3 regions of the Telluria sp. PB2R4 genome follow, and region 2 is predicted to be linked to each of the others. Evidence: predicted binding sites of a transcription regulator. Region 2 holds the regulator's gene; each other region holds the start of a gene.
What was found. The regulator HrcA, encoded in region 2, represses chaperone genes, less so after heat shock. The targets are predictions, from matches to a motif close to TTAGCACTCNNNNNNNNNGAGTGCTAA.

Region 1 (9,938 bases), on a different contig from region 2:
CCCTTCCTGATCGGCGACGACTTGCACGCGGTGGGCGCGTCGATCGGGATCAGCATGTTCCCGCGCGACGGCCAGGATGCCGAGACCCTGGTGCGCCACAGCGACATCGCGATGTACGCCGGGAAGAACGAGGGCAAGGGCCAGTACCGCTTTTTCGACCCGGCGCTCTCGAACAGCCTGAATTCGCGCGCCCGCCTGAAGCAGCGCATGCTGGAGGCGATCGAGCACGACCAGTTCACCCTGTACTACCAGCCGCGCGTCGACGCCCGCAGCGGCGAGCTGCTGAGCATGGAGGCGCTGATCCGCTGGCGCCATCCTGAACTGGGCGTGGTGTCCCCTGGCGAATTCATCCCGCTGGCGGAAAGCACCGGCCTGATTCGCGCCATCGGCGACCTGGTGATCGACAAGGCCTGCGCCCAGCTGGCGGCCTGGCGCGACGCCGGACTGCGGCTGGTGCCGGTATCCATCAATGTCTCGCCCAAGCAGTTCGGGCGCGGCGGCGTGCAGCGCCACTTGAGCTGCGCCATGGCGCGCCACCGCGTGCCGGCCAGCCTGATCGAGGTCGAGATCACCGAATCGGCCATGATGGGCGACCACGACGACATCCTGGCCGAACTGGCCGCGCTGCGCGCGCTGGGCGTCAAGCTGCACGTCGACGATTTCGGCACCGGCTATTCCTCGCTGTCGCAGCTGCAGCGCCTCAGGATGGACGTGCTGAAGGTGGACCGCGCCTTCACCATGGAGCTCGGCAACTCGAAGGAGGGCAAGGTGTTCTTCCAGGCGATCGTGTCGATGGCGCACGCGCTCGGGATGTCGGTGGTGGCCGAGGGCGTCGAGACCGAAGAGCAGCTCGATATCCTGCGCGGCCTTGACTGCAACGAGGTGCAGGGCTTCTACATTGCGCGCCCGGTGCCGGCTGGCGACATGGAAGCCATGATGCGGCGCCGCTTCCTGCTCGACGTGGCCGCCGCGGCCTGAACCGGCCGATGCTGGTGGGGAAGGTTGCGGATATGCTATTGTCTCGCGCTCGACCGAAAGACCCGCATGACCTTCACCGCCCTCATCTTCCTCGCCCTCGCGATGTCGACCGACGCCTTTGCCGCGGCGATCGCCAAGGGCGCCGCCCTGCGCAATCCCGGCCTGCCGCAGGCGCTGCGCATCGGCCTGCTGTTCGGCTGCATCGAGACCATCACGCCGGTGATCGGCTGGGCCCTCGGCTCGCTGGCCGCCGACACCATCCGCCAGTGGGACCACTGGATCGCGTTCTTCCTGCTGCTCGGGCTGGGCGGGCGCATGATCTGGCTGTCGTTCGGCGAAGATGAAGACGAGGAAAGCGCGGGCTCGCAGAACCTGCTGGTGCTGGTGCTGACCGCGGTGGCGACCAGCATCGATGCGATGGCGGTCGGAGTCGGGCTGGCTTTTGTTGACGTCTCGATCGTGCATGCGGCGGTGGCGATCGGCATCTCCACCACGGTCATGGTCACCATCGGCGTGCTGCTCGGGCGACGCCTGGGCGCGGCGGTCGGACGCAATGCCGAACGCATCGGCGGGGTGGTGCTGGTGCTGGTCGGCACGACGATCCTGATCGAGCACCTGTCGCACTGAGTTCGGGCGCCAGCTGCGGCAGGGAGCGGCAGGTGCCCATGCTATACTGGCTTCGTCATGTGTTCCTCCATCGTATGAGACGACTCCTCGTCATCTTCCTGATCCTGCTGTTCCCCCTGAACGTACTGGCGCTGTCGATGTCCGTGGCGCTGCCGCAGTCGCAGCCGGATAGTGCGGCCGCGCAGGTCACCGTGGCGGCGCCGGCCGGCGATGCCTTCGCGGGCGACACCAAATCGGACATCGATCCCGACGAGCCGCCCTCGGTGGCCGAGCTGCACGACCTGGTGAACCAGGAACGCTGCCTGCACCTGGCCGGCCTCCATGCCGGCGCGGTGCCGCCGCACGATGCGGCGCCGACCTGCCATTCCTTCCCGCCCCCCATCAAGCCACCCCGCCTCGCCTGAGACGGGGCGCTCGCCCCACTCCCGTCATCGCTCCGGTCATTGCCGGCATGCGCTGCGCGCGTGCCCGCGGCCGGACGTTTCACCACATTTGACAAGGCAAGCAATATGGAATGGCTATTCGACCCCACTATCTGGGTAGGTTTGCTGACCCTGGTGTTCCTGGAAATCGTCCTGGGCATCGACAACCTGATTTTTATCGCGATCCTGGCGGACAAGCTGCCGCCGCACCAGCGCGACAAGGCGCGCCTGCTGGGCCTGTCCCTGGCCATGGCGATGCGCCTCGGCCTGCTCACGATCGTCTCCTGGCTGGTCACCCTGACCACGCCCCTGTTCTCCGTCGGGATCTTCGATTTTTCCGGGCGCGACCTGATTCTCCTGATCGGCGGCTTCTTCCTGCTGTTCAAGGCCACCATCGAGCTGCATGAACGCCTCGAAGGTGTTGCCCTCGTCCAGTCCGGTCCGAGGGTGTATGCCAGTTTCGGCGCCGTGGTGGCGCAGATCGTGGTGCTCGACGCCGTGTTCTCGCTCGACGCGGTGATCACGGCCGTGGGCATGGTCGACGAGCTGGGCGTGATGATGGCCGCGGTCATCATCTCGATCGGCGTCATGATCCTGGCTTCGAAGCCGCTGACCCGCTTCGTCAATGCGCACCCGACCGTGGTGGTGCTGTGCCTGAGCTTCCTGTTGATGATCGGCCTGAGCCTGGTCGCCGAAGGATTCGGCTTCCATATCCCGAAGGGCTACCTGTACGCCGCCATCGGTTTCTCGGTGCTGATCGAGACCCTGAACCAGTTCGCGCGCCGTAACTTCCTGAAGAACGAAGCGCGCATGCCCTTCCGCGAGCGCACCGCCGACACGGTCATGCGCCTGCTCGGGAAACCCCGGTATGCCGCGGAAGAAACGCCGGAAGAGGTGCGGCCGCAGGACGACAGTTTCGCGGTCGAGGAGCGCAACATGGTCAGCGGCGTGCTGACCCTGGGCGACCGCTCGATCCGTTCGGTCATGACGCCGCGCGCGGAGATGTCCTGGGTGAATCTGGAGCAGGAAGCGGGCATCATCCTTCAGCAGCTGCAGGAAACCCCGCACAACCGGCTGCCGGTCTGCCATGGCGACATCGACCGGGTAGTGGGGGTGGCCCGGACCAAGGACCTGATCGGCGCGCTCCTGCTGCACCGGCACATCGATGCGTCCGACGCAGGGATGCTGCGCGCGCCGATCTTCCTGCCCGACACCGCGGGCGTGCTCGGCGCCATGGAGACCCTCAAGCGCGCCCGAGGCCAGCTGGTGCTGGTGGCCGATGAATATGGCGTCATCCAGGGCCTGCTGACCCCGATCGACATCCTGGAGGCGATCGCCGGCGAATTCCCGGACGAGGACGAACAGCCGGCCATCCGGCAGCAGGGGCCGGGGCATTGGGAGGCCGACGGCACGGCCGACCTGCACCTGCTCGAGCAGGAACTGCAGACCGATGCGCTGGTCGACAGCGAGGCCGACTACAACTCGCTGGCCGGCTTCCTGCTGGCGCGCTTCGAAACCCTGCCCGCCGCCGGCCAGTCGGTCGAGGTGAGCGGACTGCGCTTCGAGATTCTTGCGGTGGAAGACCGGCGCATCGTGCGGGTCGGCATACGCCGCCAGGATCCGCAGGCGCCGGACGCCGGCGCCTGACGCTGTCAGCGCACGGGCCGGGGTTTCCGGCGGCGGTCGCGCTGGCGGTAGTGTTCGGGGGAGCACAGTACCCTGAGCGCCACCGGGCGCGGCACCCCGACCTGTTCCATGAACAGCAGGGCAGGGTGGACGCCGTAGCGGGCGCACAGCTTGAGCCCTTCATCGACCTGGCCGGCGGTCACCTTGTCGGTGCGTGCATCGTTTCTGCTTTGCTCCACCATGTGCTTCCTTTCATGCGAGCGAAGGATGCTAACAGAGCGATAAATACACTTAAAGTGAATTCGTAAGAGTTTTCGACAAGTTGATGTTTTGGTGGCGTATTTACAAAAATTGCCTGTGTGGCATTGCAGGCTGTCGTGCCAGAAGTTAGAGAATAAGCGTTCAGCCGGTCATGCGCTGGAACACCTCGCGCACCGCCAGCCCGCCGCCGCCGATGAGCAGGGCGAAGTACAGGATGGTGACGACGTTGCTGATGTGGCCCAGCAGCACGCTGACGCCGTCGCGCTGCAGCAGGCCGATCGCCAGGAACAGCAGGGCAACCGCGGGGAAGGTATTGCTGAAGGGGATCAGGCCAAAAGGCATCATCAGCAGCACGGCGCCCAGGATCAGGCCGGCGTTATTGAAATGCTGGATCGGACCGTTTTCCACCAGCCACTGGATGCGGTTGGGTTTGCAGACGCGTTCGATCCGGTACAGCCAGGGTAGCGCCTTGCGCAGCGCCGGGCGCAGCTTGCTGGTGGAGATCATCCGGTGCTTCAGCTTTGCCGGAACCCAGAGTTCGCGGCCGAACAGGCGGCTGATGCCGATCAGGAGGATCGCAGCGCCGAATACGGTACTCACACCCGGAATCGATACCGGGATCAGGAACACCAGGGTGAGCAGTGCTGTGAGCATCAGCAGGCCTTCGTTGCCGACGCGGTGAATCAGTTCGCTCAGCGTGATGCCGCCAGGCGGCAGGGAGCGGACCATGGACCGGACCTTCTTGAAGATCGTTTCACCTTGCATGCTGCTCTTTCGTATTGCGTCGTACTGGATCGTGGAGTGGGCGGCGGCGTGCTTGCCTGCCGCCCGGGAGGCAAGAGTATAGTGCAGGAAGCCAGTTTCAGCCGCGCCGCGCCGCTTCGATCTTCGCCACGTCGATCTTGCGCATCGTCATCATCGCTTCGAACACGCGTTTCGCCACGGCCGGGTCGGGGTCGGCGATGCCATCGGTGAGCACGCGCGGCGTGATCTGCCACGACAGGCCCCACCTATCCTTGCACCAGCCGCATTCGCTTTCCTGGCCGCCGTTGCCGACGATGGCGTTCCACAGGCGGTCGGTTTCCTCCTGGTCGTCGGTCGCGATCTGGAACGAGAAGGCTTCGGTCTGCGGGAACACCGGGCCGCCGTTCAGTCCGATGCACGGAATGCCGGCCACGGTGAAGGCGACCGTCAGCACGTCGCCCTGCTTGCCCGCGGGATAGTCGCTCGGCGCGCGGAAGACCTGGCCGACGCTACTATCGGGGATGGTCGCCGCGTAGAACTGGGCCGCTTCCAGCGCCGACCCGTTGAACCAGAGGCAAATCGTGTTTTTACTGACCATGGCTTCTCCAATCGTTGGCAAATCAATCGAGAACATCGCGCGTCAGCATAACGCAATCACGTGGCCGTCCGGTAGCTGCCCGGGTCTGGCTCAGGAAGGATCAGTCGAGGTCGGACGCGTCATGGCGTTCCGGCACCTGTTCTTCCGGATTGCCGCGCACGCGGTTGACCTTGCGTCCACGAATCACTGCCGGGCGCGCCGCGACCTCGTCGGCCCAGCGGCGCACGTGCTCGTACTCGTGCACGGACAGGAATTCGCCCGCCTCGTACAGCTCGCCGCGCACCATGCCGCCGTACCATGGCCAGATCGCCATGTCCGCGATCGTGAACTCGTTGCCGGCGACATAGCGGTGGTGGGCCAGCTGGCGCTCCAGCACGTCGAGCTGGCGCTTGGTTTCCATTGCGTAGCGGTCGATCGGGTATTGCAGTTTCTCCGGCGCATAGGCGTAGAAGTGGCCGAAGCCGCCGCCCACGAAGGGTGCCGAACCCATCTGCCAGAACAGCCAGTTCATGGTTTCGGTACGCGCCGCACCGTCTGTCGGCAAGAAGGCGCCGAACTTCTCGGCCAGGTAGACCAGGATCGAGCCGGATTCGAACACCCGCACCGGTTCCGGGCCACTGTGGTCGGCCATGGCCGGGATCTTGGAATTCGGGTTGATGTCGACGAAGCCGCTGGAGAACTGGGCACCCTCGTTGATCTTGATGAGCCAGGCATCGTACTCGGCCCCCTTGTGGCCCAGGGCCAGCAGCTCTTCCAGCATGATGGTCACCTTGACGCCGTTGGGCGTGGCCAGCGAATACAGCTGCAGTGGGTGCTTGCCGACCGGGAGCGGGGCGTCGTGGGTCGGGCCGGCGACCGGGCGGTTGATGTTGGCGAAGGTGCCGCCGGAAGAGGCGGGCGGGGTCCAGACTTTGGGTGGGACGTACTCGTCGGTCATCAAGTTCTCCTTGGACATGCAGGATCAAAGCAGCATTCTAGCCGGGGTGAGCGGAATGCGTTTTCGGCCCCGGAAAAAGAAAACCCCGCCGAGGCGGGGTTCTGTTTGGGACCAGGCAGGCTTACACGAAAGCCGCCAGCGCGCCCTTCATCTTCTTCAGCGCAGCCGATTCGATCTGGCGGATACGCTCGGCCGACACGCCGAATTCTTCGGCCAGCGTGTGCAGCGTGGCGCCCGAACCGTCGTCGTTGGCCAGCCAGCGCGCTTCGATGATGCGGCGCGAACGCGGATCCAGCTTGCCCAGCGCGGTTTCCAGGCCCTCCGACTGCAGGCGGTCGACCTGCTCGGCCTCCAGCACGCGGGTCGGCTCCTGCTTCTCGGACGACAGGTAGGCGATCGGGGCGAACTTGTCGTCGTCGTCGTCGGTCGGCGATTCGAGGGCGATGTCGCGGCCCGACAGGCGGGTTTCCATCTCGATCACTTCTTCACGCTTGACGTCGAGCATCTTCGCCAGCTCGTCGACCTGGCTTGGGGTCATGGTGTCCAGACCCACCTTGTTGCTGCGCAGGTTGAAGAACAGCTTGCGCTGGGCCTTGGTCGTTGCGACCTTCACCAGGCGCCAGTTCTTCAGGATGTATTCGTGCATTTCGGCCTTGATCCAGTGCATCGCGTACGAGACGAGACGCACGCCCTGGTTCGGGTCGAAGCGCTTGACGGCTTTCATCAGGCCGATATTGCCTTCCTGGATCAGGTCGGCGTGCGGCAGTCCGTAGCCGAGGTAGCCACGCGCGATCGACACCACCAGGCGCAGGTGCGACAGCACCAGTTTTTGCGCGGCGTCGAGATCGTTCTGGTCGCGCAGCGATTTCGCCAGCGAGACTTCTTCTTCGTGGGTGAGCATCGGCAGGCGGTTGACGGCCGAGATATAGGCGTCAATATTGCCGAGATTGCCGGTAAAACCCAGGTTCAGGGCGCGACTGCCGGCAGGGACCAATGCGGATTGTGCGGACATGTTCATTTCCCTTGTAGTAATCCTGCTGCATCCTGCGTGCCGCCGACCCATGTCGCGCGACACCAGCGTACTGCTTGTGACTGGATGCCTTCCTTGATTTCGCTGTATTCGAGACATATATTAGCACTCTCCACCATCGAGTGCTAGGCGACCATCGATTTGTCGAAATCGATTAAGTTTGGCTAAAGTATTGCCCTTGGGAATTAAAATCGCACCGTTTAAACTGTAGTGCAGGCGACTCTGATTCGATTGATTTAGCTCAAATTTGACAAAAAAACGGCTGGAAAACCTGTCAAGGACAGGTTAAAGGTCCCAAGAGCGGCCTTCTGTTGAATGGCGCACGCAGGGCGGAGGCAGCTTGTAGGAGGAGCGCTCGTCTGAGCGTAGGGTATGGCGGGTCAGCGGGCAGGAAGACCTGCCCGCACGATGCACAAATACCAACTTAGCGAACCCGCGCCAGGTGGCGCTGCACCGACAGCATCGCCCCGATCAGGCCCAGTCCTGCGCTGATCGCCAGCACGCCCGCCGTTTCCGCCGCGCCGAGCGGCACCAGCTGGAATTCCGAGGCGTACAGCCGTGCGAAATCGGCAATCGCACCGTTCAGCGGGTTCAGCGCCAGCAGCACCGCGCCCAGCGCCACCGCGCCGGCGCACAGGCCGAGCAGGGCGCCCGTGTAGTAGAAGGGACGGTGGATAAAGTTGTCGGTCGCGCCCAGCAGCTTGGAGACGGCGATCTCCTCCTTCTGCGTCAGCACCTGCAGGCGGATGGTGTTGAACACCACCGCGATCACCACGATGCCGAGCGTGACCGCCAGCAGCAGCAGGGCCAGGCGCAGGATGGCCAGCATCGCAGCCAGGCGCTTGACCCAGGCCGAATCGACCTGCACCACATCGACGCCCGGCAGCGCGCGCAGCTGTTCGGTGACCGCGTCGACCCGGCTGGCGGCGCCGCTGCCCTCCAGGCGCATCCTGAAGCTGTCCGGCAGCGGGTTCTCGCCCAGGGTGTCGATCACGTCGCCCAGGCTGCTCGTGTCCTTCATGGCGGCCAGCGCTTGTTCGCGCGGCACGAACTCGACCGCGGCCTTGCCGCTCGGGGCAAGGATGGCGCGGATGCGCGGCTGCAGGGCCGTGGCATCCTCGCGCGTGGACTCGAGCTTCATGAACAGGCTGATCTCGGGATCGACCGACAGCTGGTCGGACAGCGGCCGCACGTTGTCGAGCAGGGTGATGCCGGCCAGCGGCAGCATCAGGGCAAACGCGACCACCAGCACGTTGAACAGGAAGCTGCCCGGCGACTTGCGCACGGTCGACAGCGCCGCGCCGAGCGCGAAGCGGTGTTGGCGGAACCACGGGCTCATGCCGCACCTCCGGGGTGGCCGGCACCGACAAGCTGGCCGTGCTCGAGGCGGATCACCCGCGCCGCACTGTCGAGCACCTGCTCGTCATGGGTCGAGATCACGCAGGTCACGCCGGCGGCGTGGAAGGCGCGCAGGGCGTCGAGCACGCGGTCGGCCGCGGCGCGGTCGAGGTTCGCGGTGGGCTCGTCGGCCAGGATGATCTGCGGGCGGTTGACGATGGCGCGCGCGATCGCCACGCGCTGCTGCTCGCCGCCGGACAGTTCCAGCGGCATCGCTTTCGCGCGATCCAGCAGGCCCACCTTGTCGAGGGCTGCTCTGGCGCGTCCCTCGGCCTGCGCCTTGTGGGCGCCGGTGACGAGCAGGGGCAGCATCACGTTGCCGAGGATGTTGCGGTCGTTCAGCAGGCGCTGGTGCTGGAAGATCAGGCCCAGGTTACGGCGCAGGAAGGGAATGCCGGCCTTGCGGATGCGGCCGATGTCCTGGCCGTTGACGGTCACCACGCCGCCCGTGGGCCGCTCGACGGCGGCCACCATCTTCATCAGGGTCGACTTGCCCGCGCCGGACGGGCCGGCCAGGTAGACCAGCTCGCCCTTGGCGATATTGAGGGAGACGTCGCGCAGCGCGTAGGCGTCATGGGAATATTGCTTGGAGACGGACTGGAATTCGATCATCGCGGGCTGTTCCTGGTTGTACCCTTAGCCCAGCAGGGCTTCGACGAATTCTTCGGCGTCGAAGGGCTGCAGGTCGTCCAGCTTCTCGCCGACGCCGATGAAGTACACCGGCACCGGACGCGTGCGCGCGATCGCGGCCAGCACGCCGCCCTTGGCGGTGCCGTCCAGCTTGGTGATCACCAGGCCGGTCAGCCCCAGCGCGTCATCGAAGGCCTTGACCTGGGCCAGCGCGTTCTGGCCGGTGTTGCCGTCGATGACCAGCAGCACCTCGTGCGGGGCGCCATCCATGCCCTTGCCGATGACGCGCTTGATCTTCTTGAGTTCTTCCATCAGGTGCAGCTGGGTCGGCAGGCGGCCGGCGGTATCGACCATGACCACGTCGGTGCCGCGCGCCTTGCCCGACTGGACCGCATCAAAAGCCACGGCGGCCGGATCGCCCGAGGCCTGCGAGATCACGGTGACGTTGTTGCGCTGGCCCCAGACCATCAGCTGCTCGCGCGCGGCGGCGCGGAAGGTGTCACCCGCGGCCAGCAGCACCGACTGCTCGAAGCGCTGCATGTGCTTGGCCAGCTTGCCGATGGTGGTGGTCTTGCCGGCGCCGTTCACGCCCGAGATCATCATCACCAGCGGTTCGTGGCGGCCCAGTTCGAGCGGCTTCTGCAGCGGCTGCAGCATTTCGATCATCAGGCCCTTGAGTGCGGCCTT
Region 2 (9,938 bases):
GCAAGCGCTTCGGCCAGAACTTCCTGACCGATAAACTCGTCCTTGGCAACATCATCGACGCCATCGCCCCGCAACCCGGCCAGGCGATGGTCGAGATCGGCCCGGGGCTGGCCGCCATGACGGCGCTGCTGCTCAAGTCACTCGACCACATGCACGTGGTCGAGCTCGACCGCGACCTGGTGGCGCGCCTGGAAAAGGCCTACCCGCGCGAAAAGCTCACCGTCCATTCGGGCGATGCGCTGAAATTCGATTTCGGATCGATCCCGGTGCCGGAAGGGCAGAAGCTGCGCATCGTCGGCAACCTGCCGTACAACATCTCGAGCCCGCTGCTGTTCCACCTGGCCGAGTTCGCGCCGCTGGTCGAGGACCAGCATTTCATGCTGCAGAAGGAAGTGGTCGAGCGCATGGTGGCCGAGCCGGGCACCAAGGCCTACAGCCGCCTGTCGGTGATGCTCCAGTGGCGCTACGACATGGACCTGATGTTCATCGTCCCGCCGACCGCCTTCGACCCGCCGCCCCAGGTGGAGTCGGCGATCGTGCGCATGATCCCCAAGCGGCAGATGCTCGAGGTGGACGGCGCCACGCTGGAGAAAGTGGTGGCCAAGGCCTTCTCGCAGCGCCGCAAGGTGATCCGCAACTGCGTGGCGGGGATGTTCACCGAAGCGCAGCTGGTCGAAGCCGGCATCGACCCGGGGGTGCGGCCGGAGGCGGTGGGCCTGGAGCAGTATGTGGCGCTGGCCAAGCTGCTCTAGAGCTTTCGGATGACGCTGCGTCGTCGCGTATTGTAGGGTGGGCGGCTCCACCCGGAATCAACATGATACGCACAATGGATGCCGCCCGCGCGTTCAAGTCCCCGTTGAGTAGGACGGGCATTCATGGTCGGGTTGAACGCGTGGGCGGCTTTCAACGCACGACTGATCACATTCCCCGGTGGAGCCGACCACCCTACGAAACCCGCCCACATCCCGCTCTGCATTGCGCTGCACAATGACCGCGCATCGCGCATTTCGTCCCTTCATCCGCCCGTTCCCGCAGTCCGTCGCAGTCCGCTGGAGCCTGAGAGCCCCATTGGCTAAAGTGCATCCATCGACAACCGGATACGCAAGGAGCACGACAATGAACACCCTCAAGCACATGGAAGCCATCTTCCTCGCAGCCGTGGTACTCGCCGGCGTCAGCAGCTATGCGCAGGCCGCCAACAGCCGCGCGGCCGATGCCTGTAACGCCCAGGTGTCGGTCGGCGCCGCCCAGGTCGCCGTGGTGCACGTGACGGCCAAGCGTCCGGCCTGATCCGGCAGGCGAAAAAAAAGCCCGCGGTGAGGCGGGCTTGAAATCCAATTCTTTTCTGAGGAGAGTTGGAGGAGACAGATTCAGTATGCTGCGTCACAGCATATAAATCCAATTTCCATTTCAAATACTCGACATACGGTTTTTGTATATCTCAGGTCGGGGTGCACACGATGTTGATGTTGGTGACATCCACGTCACCCACGACGCCAGTCGGGTTCTGCACGGTACAGAAGCGGCCGGTCGGCTGGGTCACGATGGTCACCCCATAGGTCTGGGCATACGGGACCCTGACCGACATCGCATACTTGAAGGCGGCGCCGGTGGTATCGGTCGTGGACGGCACGATGACGGTGGTGCCGGTGGTGCTGCCGTTGGCCAGGACCAGGCCGGTATTGTCCTTGGTCAGCCCGGTGACTTCACCGCCGATCGCGTGGTCTTCGATGCCGCACTGGAAGCGGACATTGATTGCAGCCAGGCGGCCGGCCGTGTCGGCATTGCTCAGCGGGGCCTGCTGGTGGATGTCGCACACCTGGTGCAGCGGCTCTGTCTTGATCTGCACGTTATAGGTGTCGCCGTACTCGAGCTTGTCCGGGAAGGCGAACGAGACCGGGTCGCCGGCCCTGGCCGGCGGCGCAATCGTGATGTCGACGCCGTTGTTGGTCAGCACCATGCCCGGGTAGACGACGCCTTCGACGCTGCCGGCCACCGTGAAATCATCGTCGCCGCCGCCACCGCAGGATGCCAGGGCCAGGGCCATTGCCAGCATGCTTGCCGGACGGATCAGGGAAAACTTCATGAAAGTTGCTCCAGGGTAATTAGTGCGTTCAAGTGCGCGGGCCGCAGGTGACCGCGACGTTGGTGACGTCGGTCGCGCCCATCACGCCGGTGCCGTTGGCGACCGTGCAGGTCTGGTTGTCGGGCTGGGTCAGGACGACGACGCCGTAAGGCGCATCCTCGTTGATCTTGGCCATGCTGAACGACGTGGCGCCGGCCCCCACCGGGACGCGGTCCGCGCCGTTGACCAGCACCAGGTTGGCGCCCGTCAGGCCGCTGACCGTTCCCTTGAGCTCATGCTGGCGGATGGTGCAGGTGATATAGATGTTGGTGACGTTGAACGCCACCTTGCCCGACCCATTGGTCACCTTGCAGTCTTCCGCATTGCTTGGACGGCTCTTGATCGTGACGTTATAGTCGTCATCGGTTTCCGCCAGATCAGGGAAATAGAATTCGCCGAGGCCGCCGTTGGTCGGAGCGATCACCAGCTCGGCGCCGCCATTGTTTTGCAGGACCAGGCCGGGCTTGGTGACGCCGGCGAACGAGCCGCCGATCAGCATGTCGCCATCGCTGCCGCCGCAAGCGGACAGCGCCAGCGCGCACGCCAGCGCAGCACCGGCACGCAGGTACGAACTCTTCATAATCTCTCCAAAAAATCTGACTGGTGAATGTGCAAAGCGTGTGTCTTGATTCACGGGCTAGTGACTCATGGACACGCCGAAGGCGAATTGTCGCCACATTGATAGCCCAGCATTTTAGTGCATTTGGCAAGGAGCTGGACGGTTTGCCTTTGTATCACGGTGTAACCGTGGGTATCAGGGGGCGCCGGATTGATTTCCACTGGCGTGCTCGCTATCCTTGGGTGGAGCGCCACCTTTCCGATCTGCCCGACCATGACCCTTCGCCGCGCCTGGCCCAAAGCCGTACTGTTCGACCTCGACGACACCCTGTGGCCGATCGCCCCGGTGATCCTGGAGGCCGAGCAGATCCTGTTCGCCTGGCTGCGCACGCACGCGCCGCGGGTGGCGCAGCAATTCAGCATCGACACGCTGCGCCAGGCCCGGCTCGAGCTGCTGGCGCGCCGGCCCGAATTCCAGCTCGACCTGGGCGCCTTGCGCCGGGCCGGCCTGATCGCCGCCTTCGAGCAGGCCGGCGAAGACGCGGCCAAGGTGGAACTGGCAATGACCGAGTTCTTTGCGGCCCGCAATGCGGTGATCCCTTACGACGACGTGCTGCCCGGCCTGCTGCGCCTGAAGGGCAGGGTGCGGATCGGCTCCGTCACCAACGGCAATGCCGACCTGCAGACGATCGGCCTGGCGCGTCATTTCGACGTCTCCGTGGCGGCGCCCGGCTTCGGCGTGGCCAAGCCCGACCCGCGGATCTTCCTGGAAGCCTGCGCCCTGCTGGGCGTAGCGCCGCACGAGGCGGTGTACGTGGGCGACGACCTGCTGCTCGACGTCCACGGCGCCCGGCGCGCCGGCCTGCGCGCGGTGTGGATGAACCGGGTGGGCAAGGTCAACGACCTGGCGAGCGACATCCAGCCCGACGCCGAGGTGAACAGCCTGGACGGCCTGCTCGACTGGCTCAAGCGCGAGCACGCCTGACTGGCGCCGCCGCCGCCATCGCGTGCATAATAAGAGCATGCAACTCGAACCCCGCGCCCAGACCCTGCTCAAAGCCCTCGTCGAGCGCTATATCGCCGACGGCCAGCCCGTCGGCTCGCGCGCGCTGTCGAAGATATCCGGCCTCGACCTCTCGCCGGCCACGATCCGCAACATCATGGCCGACCTCGAGGAAATGGGGTACGTCTCCAGCCCGCACACCTCGGCCGGCCGGATCCCGACCCCGCGCGGCTACCGGCTGTTCGTCGACACCCTGCTCACCGTGCAGCACCTCGACGAACATACGGTGGGCGCACAGACAATGCGGCTCCCGAGCCAGCAGCCCCAGAAGCTCATCGCCAACGCGGCCCAGATGCTGTCCTCGCTGTCGACCTTCGCCGGGGTGGTGCAAAGTCCGCGGCGCGAGTCGGTGTTCCAGCAGATCGAGTTCCTGCGCCTGTCCGAGAAGCGCATCCTGCTGGTCATCGTCGATCCGCGCGGCGACGTCCAGAACCGCCTGCTGCTGACCGACGTCGACTACACCCCGGGGCAACTGGTGCAGTCGGCCAACTACCTGAACCAGAACTACGCCGGCCTGACCTTTGACGAAGTACGCAAGCGCCTGGGCGGCGAACTGCGCCAGCTGCGCGACGACATGGGCCAGCTGATGCAGGTGGCGGTGGAGGCGGGCAGCGAAGCGATGGCCGAGGGTGACGACATGGTGATCTCGGGCGAGCGCAACCTGCTGCGGGTAGAAGACCTGTCGTCCAACATGAGCTCGCTGCGCCAGATGTTCGAGATGTTCGAGCAAAAGACCGGCCTGATGCAGCTGCTCGACATGTCGAGCAAGGCGGGCGGGGTACAGATCTTCATCGGCGGCGAGTCGAAGCTGGTGCCGATGGACGAAATGAGCGTCGTCACCGCACCCTACGAAGTGAACGGCCGCATCGTCGGCACGCTGGGCGTGATCGGTCCGACGCGCATGGCCTACGAGCGCGTCATTCCGATCGTGGATATCACGGCCAAGCTGTTGTCGAATGCCCTGAGCCAGTCGTGAGGACGGTTTTGTAGGGTGGGCAGGTTTCCTGCCCACGCGGTCAAATCACGGTAATGCTGCCTGCGCGGCTATTCAGAGCCAAACTATCACCGCGTGGGCGGGGGACCCGCCCACCCTACGATTAAACACGGTCAATGCCGGTGCGGGCAGGCTGGCTTGACGCAGTTGCCGTAGATCGCCAGTGAGTGCTCGGCGATCTTGAAGCCGCGCTCCACCGCGATCTTGTGCTGGCGCGCTTCGATTTCTTCGTCGTAGAACTCTTCGACGTGGCCGCAGTCGAGGCAGACGAGGTGGTCGTGGTGGGAGCCGGCGTTGAGCTCGTAGATGGCCTTGCCGGTCTCGAAGTGGTTGCGGTTCAGCAGGCCGGCCTGTTCGAACTGGGTCAGCACGCGGTAGACCGTGGCCAGGCCGACGTCCATATTGTCGGCCAGGAGGATTTTGTAAACATCTTCCGCCGTCAGGTGCCGGACGGAGCTGTTCTGGAAGATTTCCAGGATTTTCAGGCGCGGCAGGGTAGCCTTCAGGCCGCTTGCCTTCAGGTCGGTGGGGTTATTACTCATGGCGGTTGCTCACGTTGATACTCACGTTTCTTGCTCGTAATTTGGCATAGTGCTTTATGATATAGCGTTTTGGAGCTCCCGCTCAAACGTTTTGAGGTTACCCATGCGCGTCAAACAAGCCGTTCTCCACCGATTCTCGAGCCGGGCCGCCATCGCGGCAGGCCTGGCATGCACGCTGATGCTGTCCGGCTGCGCCGCCTGGCGCAACCAGACGCGTCCCGCGCCGCCGGTGAGCACGGATCCGGCGGCAATCGCGGCCGACGCACAGAAATCGGCCGCCGCCGCCAACGCCGGCGCCCAGACCGTCCAGGCCAGCAAGCTGCAGAAGTTCATGTGGATCTTCTCGCCCTACCGCCCCGACATCCAGCAGGGTAACTTCGTGTCGCAGGAAATGCTCGACCAGCTGAAGGTCGGCCAGTCGCGCGACCAGGTGCGCTTCCTCCTCGGCAGCCCGCTGATGAACGACATGTTCCACCAGGACCGCTGGGACTACCCCTTCTATCTCGCGCGCGGCAACGGCGAGCTGACCACCAGCCGCGTCAGCGTGTTCTTCAAGGACGACAAGGTCGAGCGCTTCGAAGGCGGCAACCTGCCGACCGAGCGCGAATACATCGACCGCATCGCCGGCCCGTCCAAGGCAGGCACCAAGGCCAAGCCTGCATCGCGTCCGGTCGAGCCGGCCAAGGTGGGCGGCGCCCCGGCCGTCCAGCCATGAGCACCGTGAAAATCGCCGTCGCCGGCGCCAGCGGGCGCATGGGCCGCATGCTGGTCGAGGCGATCCAGGCCGCGCCCGACGCGCAGCTGGCGGGCGCCCTCGACGTCGCAGGTTCGCCCTCGATCGGCATGGACGCCGGCGCGTTTGCCGGCCAGCTGACCGGCGTGATCATCGGGTCCGACCTCGAGGCCGCGCTGAAGGGCGCCGACGTGCTGATCGACTTCACCCGTCCGGAAGGCACGCTGCGCCACGTCGACTACTGCGCCGCGAACAATGTGCAGCTGGTGATCGGCACCACCGGTTTCGACGAAGCCGGGAAGGCCGCCATCCGCGCCGCTTCCGACAAGGTCGGCATCGTGTTCGCCCCAAACATGAGCGTGGGCGTGAACGTGACCCTCAAGCTGCTGGAAATGGCGGCGAAAAGCTTTAACGAAGGCTACGACATCGAGATCGTCGAAGCCCACCACCGCCACAAGGTGGATGCGCCGAGCGGCACCGCGCTGAAGATGGGCGAAGTCATCGCCGACGCGCTGGGGCGCGACCTGAACGAATGCGCCGTCTATGGCCGCGAAGGCGTCACCGGCGAGCGCGATCCATCGACCATCGGCTTCGCCACCGTGCGCGGCGGTGACGTGGTGGGCGACCACACCGTCATGTTCCTCGGCACGGGCGAGCGCATCGAGATCAGCCACAAGTCGAGCAGCCGCGTGACCTATGCCCACGGCGCCCTGCGCGCGGCGCGCTTCCTGTCGGGCAAGCCGAATGGCCTGTTCGGCATGGACGACGTGCTGGGGCTGAAGGCTTGATCATGGCAACGGCTGAACTGAACGGCGCGGCCATCGTCGACGAGGCCTCCTTCCACCGCGAATCCCGGGGCGCCTTCGGTTTTCCGGCGTCATACGCCGACAGCATCGACGCCTGGGTCGACTGCATGAGCTACCTGCGCGACGAGGAAAACATGACCAAGTTCCGGCTCAAGCCGGACGAGGTGCTGGAAATCGTTATCGTCGATGCCGAGAAAATGAAGGCCGCGGCGCCTGATCTGCTGGAAGAACTCGCGTTTTGCGTGGGCGGCATCAACGAGCGCTATGAGGATTACGGCGAGAGGCCGGCGCTTGAGCTGGTGCTGCGCTGAAGCCCTGCGATCTCTTGAGCCGCCATCCCTGCTACCGCAGGCATGGCGGTTTTTCATTGTGGCCCTGCCTTTCGCCGCAGTGCAATACGACACAGTATAATGTCCGGTTCCACCCCTCATTACGTCTGCAGAAATCATGCAAGAAAAATATAGTCCAGCCGAAGTAGAACAGGCCGCCCAGGCCTACTGGAAGTCGATCGACGCCTATAAAGCCGTCGAACACGACCCGCGTTTCCCAAAAGGCAAGTATTACGCCTGCTCGATGCTGCCTTACCCGTCGGGCAAGCTGCACATGGGTCACGTGCGCAACTATACGATCAATGACGTGATGTACCGCTACCTGCGGATGAACGGCTACAACGTCCTGATGCCGATGGGCTGGGACGCCTTCGGCATGCCGGCCGAGAACGCGGCGATGGCGAACAACGTGCCGCCCGCGGAGTGGACCTATTCGAACATCGCGCACATGCGCGGGCAGATGGAATCGATGGGCCTGGCCATCGACTGGTCGCGCGAGATGACCGCCTGCAAGCCGGAATACTACAAGTGGAACCAGTGGATGTTCCTCAAGATGCTGGAAAAAGGGATCATCTACCAGAAGACCGGCACCGTGAACTGGGACCCGGTGGACCAGACCGTGCTGGCCAACGAACAGGTGGTGGACGGCCGCGGCTGGCGTTCGGGCGCGCTGATCGAGAAGCGCGAGATCCCGATGTACTACGTGCGCATCACCGAGTACGCGGACGAGCTGCTGGACTACGTCGACAACAAGCTGCCGGGCTGGCCGGAGCGCGTGCGCGTGATGCAGGCCAACTGGATCGGCAAGTCGACCGGCGTGCGCTTCGCCTTCCCGCACGATATCAAGGACGCGTCGGGTGAACCCATCAACGACGGCAAGCTGTACGTCTTCACCACCCGCGCCGACACCATCATGGGCGTGACCTTCTGCGCCGTGGCGGCCGAACACCCGCTGGCCCAGCACGCCGCACAGAACAACCCGGAACTGCAGGCCTTCATCGCCGAGTGCAAGCTGGGCTCCGTCATCGAAGCCGACATGGCGACGATGGAGAAGAAGGGCATGCCGACCGGTCTCACCGTCACCCATCCGATTACCGGCGAACAGCTGCCGGTCTGGGTCGGCAACTACGTCCTGATGACCTACGGCGACGGCGCCGTGATGGGCGTGCCGGGCCACGACGAACGCGATTTCGGCTTCGCGAAAAAATACGATCTGCCGATCAAGCAGGTGGTCGCTGTCGAAGGCCAGGAATTCTCGCTCGAGGGCTGGCAGGAGTGGTACGGCGACAAAGAGAACGGCCGCACCATCAACTCCGGCAAGTACGACGGTCTCGATTACATCGCCGCCGTCAACGCGGTGGCGGGCGACCTTGCCGCGCAAGAACTGGGCGACAAGAAGGTGACCTTCCGCCTGCGCGACTGGGGCATCTCGCGCCAGCGCTACTGGGGTACCCCGATCCCGATGATCCACTGCGGCGACTGCGGCGCGGTGCCCGTGCCCGAGCAAGACCTTCCGGTCGTGCTGCCGGAGCACCTGGTCCCGGACGGCACCGGTAACCCGCTGAACAAGGACGAAGCCTTCCTGGCCTGCTCCTGCCCGAAGTGCGGCAAGCCGGCGCGCCGCGAGACCGACACGATGGATACGTTCATCGATTCGTCCTGGTACTACATGCGCTATACCTCGCCGGGTTCGAACGACGCGATGGTCGACGCGCGCAACGATTACTGGATGCCGATGGACCAGTACATCGGCGGCATCGAGCACGCGGTCATGCACCTGCTGTACGCGCGCTTCTGGACCAAGGTGATGCGGGACTTCGGCCTGTTGAAGTTCGACGAGCCCTTCGTCAACCTGCTCACGCAAGGCATGGTGCTCAACGAGACCTACTATCGCGAAGACGCGTCCGGCAAGAAGACCTGGTTCAATCCAGCCGATGTCGAGCTCACTTTTGATGACAAGGGCCGTCCGCAGAGCGCCGTGCTGAAATCGGACGGCCAGCCGGTGAACATCGGCGGCACCGAGAAGATGTCGAAGTCGAAGAACAACGGCATCGACCCGCAGGCCCAGATCGAGCAGTACGGCGCCGACACCGCGCGCCTGTTCACCATGTTCGCCTCGCCGCCGGAACAGACCCTGGAGTGGTCGAACAGCGGCGTCGAAGGCGCGAGCCGCTTCCTGCGCCGCGTCTGGGCCTATGGCTACGCGCAGCGCGAGCGTATCGCCGCGGCCCTGGCCGGCCAGAAGCAAGGTTCCTTGGACGACGCGCAGAAAACCCTGCGCCGCGAAGTGCACAAGGTGCTGCAGCAGGCCGACTACGACCTGAAGCGCATCCAGTACAACACCGTGGTGTCGGCCTGCATGAAGATGCTGAACACGCTGGAATCGAGCAAGCTGGCCGAAGGCGTCGCATCCGACGCCGTCATCGCCGAAGGCTTCTCGATCTTCCTGCGCCTCTTGAACCCGGTGGCGCCGCACATCACCCACGCGCTGTGGCAGGAGCTGGGCTATGCCGCCGTCTACGGCGACATCCTCAACGTGCAGTGGCCCGAGGTCGACCCGCAAGCGCTGGAGCAGTCCGAGATCGAGATGATGATCCAGGTGAACGGCAAGCTGCGCGGCTCGGTCAAGGTGGCCAAGGATGCCGACAAGGCGAGTATCGAAGCGGCCGCGCTGGCCGAGGAATCGGTGCAGAAGTTCATCGAAGGCACGCCGAAGAAAGTCATCGTCGTCCCCGGCAAACTCGTCAACATCGTGGTGTAAGCGATGAAGACCATCGTGGTGCGCCTC
Region 3 (9,938 bases), on a different contig from region 2:
TCCCGCCGCGCACCAGGGCGACGATCGTGTTCCACTGGCCCTGCGTTACCGGCGACACCGACAGCCGGCTGCCCTTCTGCAGCAGCACCATGTCCTCCAGCGCCGGGACAGCGCGCATCTCGGTGAGCGGCAGGTAGCGTCCCTTTTCCAGCGCGCGCACGTCGACCGAGATCCAGCGCGGATTTTCCTGCGTGGCTTTCGGGTCGTGGTAGGGAGAGCTTGCGTCGAACTGGGTCGCGTCCGGATACGGGCCGCTCGCGACGGTGGCGATGCCGGCCACGCCGGGCACCGCGCAGCTGGAGTGGTAGAACAGGATGCCGTCGCCGATGGCCATCCCGTCGCGCATGAAATTGCGCGCCTGGTAGTTACGCACGCCAAACCAGGCCAGCGTTTGCTGTGGCGCCGCCAGCAGGTCGTCGAAACTGACTTCGTCGGGCTCCGACTTCATCAACCAATAGCGCATCAGAACTCCATACGTAACCTGGCCGGCGTTGCCGGCCAAGTTAAAAACGCCCAGCAAAAAAAAGCGGCTGCGTACCAAAGTGCGCAACCGCTCGTGTGTGTAGCCCCGCCTGTGTCGTTATTGCCGGCATCCCGAACCAAAAGGCTCAAGGTGGTCGCAGTCAGCTCAATTTCGGGTTCGTCAGACTAGTGACGCTCGCGCCCACCAAGCATGTCCCACAACCTATGCGAAAGAATGGTTCAAGGAATATATGACAAATCTCGAACACCGCAGGGTAGAGCGGAGTTTACTCTGTTGGCCGGCCATGTCAACCGAATCCGGATTCAAACCCGACGATCAGTACAGATTTTCCTGCGGCGCCAAGGCCTTGTCCAGGACCGAGTGCATCACTTCGAGCTTCTGCTTGACTTCCAGGATCGACATGTCCGACAGCGGGCCCTGGGGCGATTTGACCGACAGGAATTCGGCCGCCACGCTCAGTGCCGCCATGACTGCGATACGGTCGGTGCCCTTGACCTTGCCCGAGTCGCGCAGCGCGCACATCTTGCCGTCCAGGTAGCTGACCGCTTCGCGCAGGGTGCGCTCTTCGCCTTCGCGGCAGGCCAGGCGGTAAGGTTGGCCCATGATGGTGCAATCGAGATGGATCATTGGGTCGCCTCGCGCGCTTCATCGGCGCCAGGGCCGTCCTCGGGATCCGCGTCATCGGGCGCGGGGAACTGTTCGAGCAGGGATTCGACGCGGCGCTGGGCTTCGATCAGCCGTTCCTTGAACGCGAGATTCTCCGCGCTCAGCAGGCTGTTGGCCTGGCGCAGCAGATAATTTTCGGCGCGCAGCGACTGGGCCAGTTGGGCAAGCCGGTCGATCTTATCGGAGAGGTCTTGAAATTCGGAAATCATTCGACACTATAGGACTGAGATGGTTTTTCCGTCAACCGAATCGCGTCTCTACTCGGCGCGAGACGGGAAGCGGGCCGCTAGCGGACTCCCTGCGCAGCCGTGCGGCACTCCCGGCACCATCCGGTGTACCCTGCCCGGCCATTGTCATGGACATCACGAGGCGACAGTGTACAACCGGTCGATTGAATTGTGTTTTCGCAAAAAAGTCGGTTCGCTCCCCCACATTCCCGCTTGAAATAGGGTGTTATCGTCCCTATAATCACATCTCGTTAGCACTCGTTAGTCGAGAGTGCTAACAACCGCGGTACCAGATTCCCTGGCCGGCACCATGTTGGAGCCGGCACTGAATAGCTAGTCAAACCACTGAAAAATAAGGAGTTTTGCATGAACCTTCGTCCTCTGCACGATCGCGTAATCGTGAAGCGTCTCGACCAGGAAACCAAAACTGCATCCGGCCTGATCATTCCTGATGCAGCAGCCGAGAAGCCGGACCAGGGTGAGATCCTCGCCGTCGGTAACGGCAAGGTGCAGGAAAACGGCCAAGTCCGCGCGCTGGAAGTGAAGGTCGGCGACCGCGTCCTGTTCGGCAAGTACTCGGGCCAGGCCGTCAAGGTCGATGGCCAGGAACTGCTGGTCATGCGCGAAGAAGACATCATGGCCGTCGTGGCCCTGTAATCTCGCATTCACCCCTTAACATCTACGAATTCGGAGAAACACATGGCAGCTAAAGAAGTAATTTTCGGCGACGCAGCGCGCGCCAAGATGGTTGAAGGCGTCAACATCCTCGCCAACGCAGTCAAGGTCACCCTGGGCCCGAAAGGCCGCAACGTCGTGCTGGAGCGCTCGTTCGGCGCCCCGACCGTCACCAAGGACGGCGTCTCGGTCGCCAAAGAGATCGAACTGAAGGACAAGCTGCAGAACATGGGCGCGCAGATGGTCAAGGAAGTCGCTTCCAAGACCAGCGACAACGCCGGTGACGGCACCACCACCGCGACCGTGCTGGCACAAGCCATCGTCCGCGAAGGCATGAAGTTCGTTGCCGCCGGTATGAACCCGATGGATCTGAAGCGCGGCATCGACAAGGCTGTCGCAGCCACCGTCGAAGAACTCAAGAAGATCGCCAAGCCGACCACCACCTCGAAAGAGATCGCACAAGTCGGCGCCATCTCGGCCAACTCGGAAACCTCGATCGGCGAGCGCATCGCCGAGGCGATGGAAAAAGTCGGCAAGGAAGGCGTCATCACCGTCGAAGACGGCAAGTCGCTGAACGACGAGCTGGATATCGTGGAAGGCATGCAGTTCGACCGCGGCTACCTGTCGCCGTACTTCATCAACAACCCGGACAAGCAGGTTGCCGTTCACGAGAACCCATTCGTCCTGCTGTGCGACAAGAAGATCTCGAACATCCGTGACCTGCTGCCGGTGCTGGAGCAAGTCGCCAAGGCCGGCCGTCCGCTGGTGATCGTCGCCGAAGACATCGAAGGCGAAGCGCTGGCAACCCTGGTGGTCAACAACATCCGTGGCATCCTGAAGACCGTCGCCGTCAAGGCGCCTGGCTTCGGCGACCGCCGCAAGGCCATGCTGGAAGACATCGCCGTCCTGACCGGCGGCCAGGTGATCGCCGAAGAAGTCGGCATGACCCTGGAAAAGGTCACCCTGAACGAACTGGGCCAGGCCAAGCGCATCGAAGTCGGCAAGGAAAACACCATCATCATCGACGGCGCCGGCGCCGCTGAATCGATCGAAGCACGCGTCAAGATGGTCCGCGTCCAGATCGAAGAAGCGACCTCGGACTACGACCGCGAAAAGCTGCAAGAGCGCGTGGCCAAGCTGGCCGGCGGCGTTGCCGTCATCCGCGTCGGTGCAGCCACCGAAGTCGAGATGAAAGAGAAGAAGGCCCGCGTGGAAGACGCACTGCACGCTACCCGCGCTGCCGTGGAAGAAGGCATCGTCCCAGGCGGCGGCGTGGCCCTGCTGCGCGCTCGCTCGAACATCGACATCAAGGGCGACAACCCTGACCAGGACGCAGGCATCAAGATCGTCCTGCGCGCGATGGAAGAGCCGCTGCGCATGATCGTCCAGAACGCCGGTGACGAGCCGTCGGTCGTGGTCGCAGCCGTCATCGCCGGCACCGGCAACTACGGCTACAACGCAGCCAACGGCACCTATGGCGACATGGTCGAAATGGGCGTGCTGGATCCGGCCAAGGTCACCCGCTCGGCCCTGCAGAATGCAGCGTCGATCGCCGGCCTGATGCTGACCACCGACTGCATGGTTTCGGAAGTCACCGAAGACAAGCCAGCCGGCGGCATGGGCGGCATGGGTGGCATGGGCGGCATGGGCGGCATGGACGGCATGATGTAATGTCTCGATGGCGCCAGCCGGCGCCATCGACCGCAAAGAAAGCCTGCAAGGTTCACGCCTTGCAGGCTTTTTTCATGTGCACTGGCGCGCTGCGCGATGGCGCGGGCACCTGCAGGAAGAACGCGGCCACCGCGAGCGCGCATTCGGCCAGCGCGGCCGGCCAGCTCAGTGGCGTCGGCATGCCCTGCAATGCAAGCGCAGCCCCGAACTGAGGGACGAGCAGCGCGACCAGCGTCAGCAGGCCCAGCGCCAGCGCGAATGCGCCGATCGACAGGCGAACCAGCAGCAGGGAAAAACGGAGCGTGTTGTTCATGATGCTTCCTTGTGAAGTGGGTTGAGGAGTTCCTACTCTACCCATGCAAAAACGCATATAAAATAGGCAATCATGAAACCATCCTATGCAAATCTGCAATCGGGGCTCGGCCTGCAGGACCTCGAGACCGTGCTGGCCCTGCAGCGCGGCCGCACCCTCGCCGGTGCGGCCGAGCGCCTGGGGGTGGACACATCGACGGTCTTCCGCGCCATCAAGCGCATTGAAAAGGACGTCGGCGAGCTGCTGTTCGACCGTGGCCGCCAAGGCTACACGGCGACGGAACTGGGACGGGTGCTGGCGAGCCATGCGGAGCGGATCGAGACCCAGCTCGAGGAAGCACGCGAAGCGGCCTTCCACCAGGCCACGGAGCCCTCGGGCCTGCTGCGCATCACCCTGACCGACACGCTGCTGCACACCGTGCTGCTGCCGGTGCTGGCGCGCTTCACCGCCCTGTACCCGCGCATCCACCTGGAGCTGGCGACCACCAACGTGCTCGTCAACCTGAGCCAGCGCGAAGCCGACATCGCGATCCGCGTCACCAATGCGCCGCCCGACCACCTGGTCGGCATCCGGCTCGGTACGGTACGCTCGGCCCTGTACGGCGCCAGCGACTATCTGGCGGCGCAGCCGGAAGGCAGGCCGGTCGGCGAGATGGACTGGATCGCGCTGGACGACAGCCTGCCGGACCACCCGTCGCAGGTTTGGCGCCGCGCCCACTATCCACATGCAGCGCCGCGCCACAAGGTCGGCAACCTGCTGGCGGTGGCGGGCGCCGTGGTGAACGGCCTGGGCATCGGCGTGGTGCCGCTGGCGGTGATGGGCGCGCATCCGCGCGTGCAGACGATCGACGGCCCCTTGCCCGAACTGGACATCGGCTTGTGGGTACTGGCGCATCCCGATACGCGCTACCTCGGGCGCATGAAAGCCATGTTCGATTTCCTGCGCACGGCGATCGAGCTGCCGACGTAATTCCCCGCGCTCTCCTCGTTATGAACGGCGCATATTCTGCGCCCTTCTCCCCATGCATATGTTGACAGCACCTCCGGCCGCCGCTACTGTACTACGTGTAATAGTACAGTCAGGAGACAACATGAGCCGCCGAACACCCTTGATGCTGAACATCGCCACCGGCGACACCCGCCCGATCAACCGCCAGATCGTCGACGGCGTGCGGCGCCTGATCGCCAGCGGCGAGCTGCCGGTCGGCGCCGCCCTGCCGAGCGTGCGCGGCCTGGCCCAGCAATTGTCGATCAACCCGAATACGGTAGCCAAGGCCTACGGCGAATTGACCCTGGAAGGCTGGGTGGAGTCACGCGCCGGCCTCGGCTTGTTCGTGCTTCAGCCACGCCAGATGCTGTCGGACGCCGAACGCGAACGCCGCCTGGGCGAGGCGGTCGACCGCTTCACCGGCGACGTCATCGGCCTGGGCTACAGCGGCGCCGAAGTCCTCGACCGCGTCGCCGACGAACTGGCGGCCAGCCTGCCGCGCAAGGTGGCATAAGGAATATGATGAACGACCTCGTCATCCGTACCGATAGCCTGTGCCTGTCTTACAAGGGCAAGCAGGCCCTCGATCACCTCAGCCTGCACCTGCCGCGCGGCGGCGTGCACGCCATCGTCGGCGCCAACGGCGCCGGCAAATCGACCCTGTTCCGCGTGCTGCTCGGCTTCGCCTGCGCCGACAGCGGCTCGGCCTCGGTGCTGGGCTGCGACAGCCGCGTCCTCACCCCGGCGCTGCGCTCGCGCATCGGCTTCGTCAACGAAGAACACACCCTGCCGGGCTGGATGCGGGTGCAGGAGCTGGCCAACATGCAGCGGCGCCTGTACCCGCTGTGGAGCGAGGAGCGCTACCGCCGGGTGCTGGCCAACTTCAACGTGACCGACCGCCAGCGCATCAGCGAGCTGTCACGCGGCGAGCGCGCAGGCGTGAGCCTGGCGCTGGCGCTGGCGCAGGGCCCGGAACTGCTGATCCTCGACGAGCCGACGCTCGGCCTGGACGTGGTAGCCAAGCGCGCCTTCCTCGACGCCCTGCTGCAGACCAGCCTGGACGACGGCGCCACCATCGTCTACTGCTCGCACCAGATGGAAGAGATCGAGCGCGTCGCCGACAACCTCGTCATCCTCGAGCGCGGCGTGCTGCGCCACATGTCGGCGCCCGACGCATTCTGCGAGCGCGTGAGCCTGTGGATCGCGGACTTCCCGTTCCGCCAGCCGGAAGCGGCGCACCTGCCCGGGGTGCTCGAGCTGCGCGTCATCGACGGCCTGACCCACCTGGTGGTGTTCGACGGCGGCATCGATTTCGGCCACCGCCTGCGCCTGATGGGCGCGCGCACCGCGCAGCAGATGCCGGTGAGCCTGGACCGCGCCGTCAACGGCTTCCTCACGCGCGGTCATGCCGGCGTCCACACCTATTCTGCCGCAGCCTGAAAGTCCCGAGATGAAAGAACTCTTCCTGAGCGAGTGCCGGCGCTTTCGCACCCTGGCCCTGGTCGCGGCCGCCGTGTTGCTGGTGATCCTGCAGCTGACCATCCGCATGGCCAACCCGCTGCAGCAGCGCTGGCAGGCGCAGCTGGTGATGATGCTCCCCATCGCCGCCATCGGGCTTGCCTTCGCGGTGGTCCAGTTCAACGGCTACCGCCAGCCCAGCCGCTGGCTGTGGCTGATGCACCGTCCGCTGGCGCGTGGCCGCATCTTCGGCGCGCTGGCGCTGGCCTCGCTGGTCCTCCTGAGTGTCGCGGTCGGGCTCCCGCTCCTGCTGGCGCTGGCCGGCACCGACTACTTCACCGGGGACACCGTCGACACCCGCCACTACCTGATCCCGCTGCACCTCTTGATCACGAGCTACACCGCCTGGCTGGGCGGCTGCTACCTGATGCTGTGCGGACGCCGCAGCGCCTTCGTGGTGCTGTTCGTGCCGGCCGCGCTGGCCTGGCACCTCGCATCCGGCGGCGCACTGTTGGCGCCGGAAGCGATCGGCCTGGCCCTGATGGCGGCGCTGGCCTACACCGCCTTCAAGCCGGACCGCACCGGACCGCCCGCCGGCGCGGGCGCTCACCTGGCAACTGCGATCCCGCTGGTGCTGGGCTTCTACCTGCTCATGCTGTGGGGCGGCTCGACCGCATTCCAGGCCGGCCAGATGCTGCTGGGTGTGAACCCGCTCAACAGCAGGGTGGCGCCGGTCGGCGGCTACCGGGAGCTGGTGCGCGCGTCCGGCAACGACAACCTGCAGCGTGCACTGGCGGCTTCCAGCGACCCGCGCGCCGCCCACTGGCGCCGCCAGCTGGCGCTGCTCGAGGTGGGCAAGGTCCAGCCCGAGGGGCGCGACCACCCGGTACGCGGCGCGATCGCCAACCTCGACACGACGCAGTGGGGCGACCCGAAGCGCAACATCGCCTGGACCTTCAACCACGACCGCATGCTGTACGAAGGACGCGACATGCACACCGATGCGCCGCGCGGCTGGTTCGGTATGGGCGGGGTGGGCGACCTGCGTCCCTTCGACTCGCCGGCGCTCATCGTGGGCAAATTCTTCATGACGGAGCAAGGCCTGTTACAGCTGGACTCCGAATCCGGCCGCGCCGATACGCTGGTCACGGTGCGCGGCGCCGAGAAGCTGACCGGCGGCGTGCAGGAAGTCGGCCGCCAGCCCTTCTTGTTGACCAACCAGCGCCTGATCGCGTTCCGCCGCCCGGCCCCGGGCGCAGCCCAGGCAAGGGCGCCGGCCGCGCTGGACGAACTCTACAGCGTGCCCCTGCCGGGCCCCTTCGGAGACCTCAACCGGGTCGACGTCGCGCGCCTGCTCGACGGCACCCTGCTCTCCTTCAATTTTGGCCGCCGCATGGTGAACGGCGAGACCGGCTCGCGCCAGCAGGTGCTGTTCGTCGACGCCCTGGGGCGCGCGACGCCGGTTGCCTCGCGCCTCGTCAAGCATGATTTCCCGCTGCTGTTCGAGCACAAGGACTGGTGGCTGTCGCCCGTGGCCAACGCCGTGGTGACACTGCCCGAACGCCTGCTCGACAAGGGCCTGATCGAGGACGCGCCGGGAACGCCGGTCCAGGCGCGCCCGCCGGCGGTGGTCGCGGCGGCGCTGGCCGCAGCCCTGCTGTCCGCCGCGCTGGCGGCATGGCGCCTGCGCCGCAGTGGCGGACCATGTCAACCAATGCGCTACCGGCTGGCCTGGACCGTGGCTGCCCTGGTGCTGGGACCGCCCTGTGCCGCCGCCCTGTGGGTGCTGGCGCCGCGCGCTATCCCCGCCGCTGCCGCTGCCGCCGAAGCACGCGCCACACACCCCGTGCCAGCCGCCGCATGAAGGGACCGATGATGAAACATCCTGGCTGCGCCGCCTTGGTGCGGGCCGGCGCACACCTGTGCGCTGCGCTGCTGGCAATCTCCTTCGCCCACGCTGCGCCCTTGTCCAGCGAACTGGCGCGCAATGCCGCACTGCCGCGCGCTCCGCTGCTCGACCCCGGCCTGTTCGACCGCCCGGAACGCCTGCGCGAGGTGCGCCTCGCCCCGGACGGCGCCCACCTGGCCTGGGTCGAGGAAGTCGACGGCAAAGCCGAGCTGTCCGTGATGCCGCTGGCCGGCGGAGCGGCGCGTCCGCTGGCCGCGTTGGAGCCGAACGACCGGGTGCACTGGTCGCGCGACGGCACGGTGCTGTTCCTGGCGCAGGAAGGCGGCGTCGCGGCGATCGGCGTGCGCGACGGCGCCGGCGGCCGGATCGCCATGTTCGACAAGGAAGGACGGCAGCGCTTCGCCGGGATCGACCGCGCCATGCCGCGCCACGCCCTGATCGAGGAGCAGGACATCGCGGGCCGCGGCACGCGCCTGGTACGCATCGGCGCCGACGGTGCGCGCAGCCTCCTGGTCGAGGGCCGCGGCGCCGTGAACGCCCTGCTTTCCGCGCCAGGCGGCGCGCCCGCCATCCTGCGCCGCCAGGAAGCCGACTTCACCCAGCTGATCCTGCAGCGGCGCGGCAAGGCGTGGACCGAAGCCGCCCGTTGCGCACCGCTGCGCACCTGCGTCCCGCTGGCGCTGTCGCCCGACGGCAGGCGCCTGTTCATGCGCACCCTGCATGCCGGCGACCGCGAGGCGCTGCTCGAGCTCACGCTCGCCAACGGCGCCCGGCGCCTGGTCCACACCGATCCGGAAGGCCTGGCGGACCTGGTCGACGTAACCCTGTCGCCGCGCGACGGGCAGCCGATGCTGGCCACCTACCAGCTGCCGAACCTGCGCCTGGTCGGACTGGATGCCGATGGCAAGCGCATCGCGGCCAGCATCGCGCGCCGCTTCCCGGACGGCGGCGTGGCGGTCGAATCGTGCGCGCCGAATGCCTGCCTGCTGGCCGAGCGCAATGCCCGGATGGCGCATGCCCGCTACTGGCTCCTGGACCTGCAGCGCCATGCCTTCCACCCGGTGCTCGACGGCGTCCGCGCGAAAGGCGGCATGCCGCCGGAAGCCCAGCTCGCGCAGCGGATCGCACTGCGCTATGCGGCCTCGGACGGTTTCACCGTGCACGGCTACCTGACCCTGCCGCGCGGCCTGCCGGCCCGCTCGCTGCCGCTGGTCACCTTCGTGCATGGCGGCCCCTGGGGCCACGTCACGGGCGGCTACAGCGCGAACGCGCAGCTGCTGGCCAACCGCGGCTTCGCGGTGTTCGAGCCGAACTTCCGCGGCTCGACCGGCTACGGCGCGCGCTACACGCTGGCGCCGGGCGCCGGCTACGGCAACGGCCGCGTGCAGGCCGACATCATCGACGGCGTGCGCTGGCTGCTGGCGCAGGGCATCGGCGACCCGCGGCGGCTCGGCATCGCCGGCGGCTCGTTCGGCGGCTACGCCACGCTGCTGGCGCTGACCCACACGCCCACCATGTTCCGCTTCGGAATGGCGACCCAGCCGCCCA

Region 1: rpoH (RNA polymerase sigma factor RpoH) is a predicted target of HrcA. The motif match lies at 7,326-7,352, and genes of this name have one in related genera.
Region 3: groES (co-chaperone GroES) is a predicted target of HrcA. The motif match lies at 1,629-1,655, and genes of this name have one in related genera.

The regions. Positions count from the first base shown of each region.
Region 1 covers NZ_JCASIC010000006.1:99,348-109,285, forward strand. Annotated here, with positions in the region: gene AC56LU_RS12045 (bifunctional diguanylate cyclase/phosphodiesterase) at 1-978, shown strand, start outside; gene AC56LU_RS12050 (manganese efflux pump MntP) at 1,045-1,605, shown strand; gene AC56LU_RS12055 (hypothetical protein) at 1,680-2,009, shown strand; gene AC56LU_RS12060 (TerC family protein) at 2,115-3,674, shown strand; gene AC56LU_RS12065 (hypothetical protein) at 3,680-3,895, opposite strand; gene AC56LU_RS12070 (exopolysaccharide biosynthesis protein) at 4,056-4,643, opposite strand; gene AC56LU_RS12075 (VOC family protein) at 4,777-5,256, opposite strand; gene yghU (glutathione-dependent disulfide-bond oxidoreductase) at 5,357-6,193, opposite strand; gene rpoH (RNA polymerase sigma factor RpoH) at 6,315-7,205, opposite strand; gene ftsX (permease-like cell division protein FtsX) at 7,648-8,562, opposite strand; gene AC56LU_RS12095 (cell division ATP-binding protein FtsE) at 8,559-9,233, opposite strand; gene ftsY (signal recognition particle-docking protein FtsY) at 9,258-9,938, opposite strand, start outside.
Region 2 covers NZ_JCASIC010000002.1:105,247-115,184, forward strand. Annotated here, with positions in the region: gene rsmA (16S rRNA (adenine(1518)-N(6)/adenine(1519)-N(6))-dimethyltransferase RsmA) at 1-752, shown strand, start outside; gene AC56LU_RS03935 (hypothetical protein) at 1,117-1,290, shown strand; gene AC56LU_RS03940 (hypothetical protein) at 1,442-2,086, opposite strand; gene AC56LU_RS03945 (hypothetical protein) at 2,115-2,705, opposite strand; gene AC56LU_RS03950 (HAD family hydrolase) at 2,958-3,668, shown strand; gene hrcA (heat-inducible transcriptional repressor HrcA) at 3,706-4,722, shown strand; gene fur (ferric iron uptake transcriptional regulator) at 4,854-5,282, opposite strand; gene AC56LU_RS03965 (outer membrane protein assembly factor BamE) at 5,386-5,997, shown strand; gene dapB (4-hydroxy-tetrahydrodipicolinate reductase) at 5,994-6,803, shown strand; gene AC56LU_RS03975 (barstar family protein) at 6,806-7,132, shown strand; gene leuS (leucine--tRNA ligase) at 7,269-9,911, shown strand; gene AC56LU_RS03985 (LPS-assembly lipoprotein LptE) at 9,915-9,938, shown strand, end outside.
Region 3 covers NZ_JCASIC010000008.1:51,405-61,342, reverse strand. Annotated here, with positions in the region: gene AC56LU_RS14520 (EVE domain-containing protein) at 1-463, opposite strand, end outside; RNA gene ssrS (6S RNA) at 562-742, opposite strand; gene AC56LU_RS14510 (cell division protein ZapA) at 800-1,111, opposite strand; gene AC56LU_RS14505 (hypothetical protein) at 1,108-1,359, opposite strand; gene groES (co-chaperone GroES) at 1,744-2,034, shown strand; gene groL (chaperonin GroEL) at 2,077-3,723, shown strand; gene AC56LU_RS14490 (hypothetical protein) at 3,776-4,036, opposite strand; gene AC56LU_RS14485 (LysR family transcriptional regulator) at 4,109-5,005, shown strand; gene AC56LU_RS14480 (GntR family transcriptional regulator) at 5,127-5,537, shown strand; gene AC56LU_RS14475 (ABC transporter ATP-binding protein) at 5,546-6,463, shown strand; gene AC56LU_RS14470 (hypothetical protein) at 6,474-8,345, shown strand; gene AC56LU_RS14465 (S9 family peptidase) at 8,354-9,938, shown strand, end outside.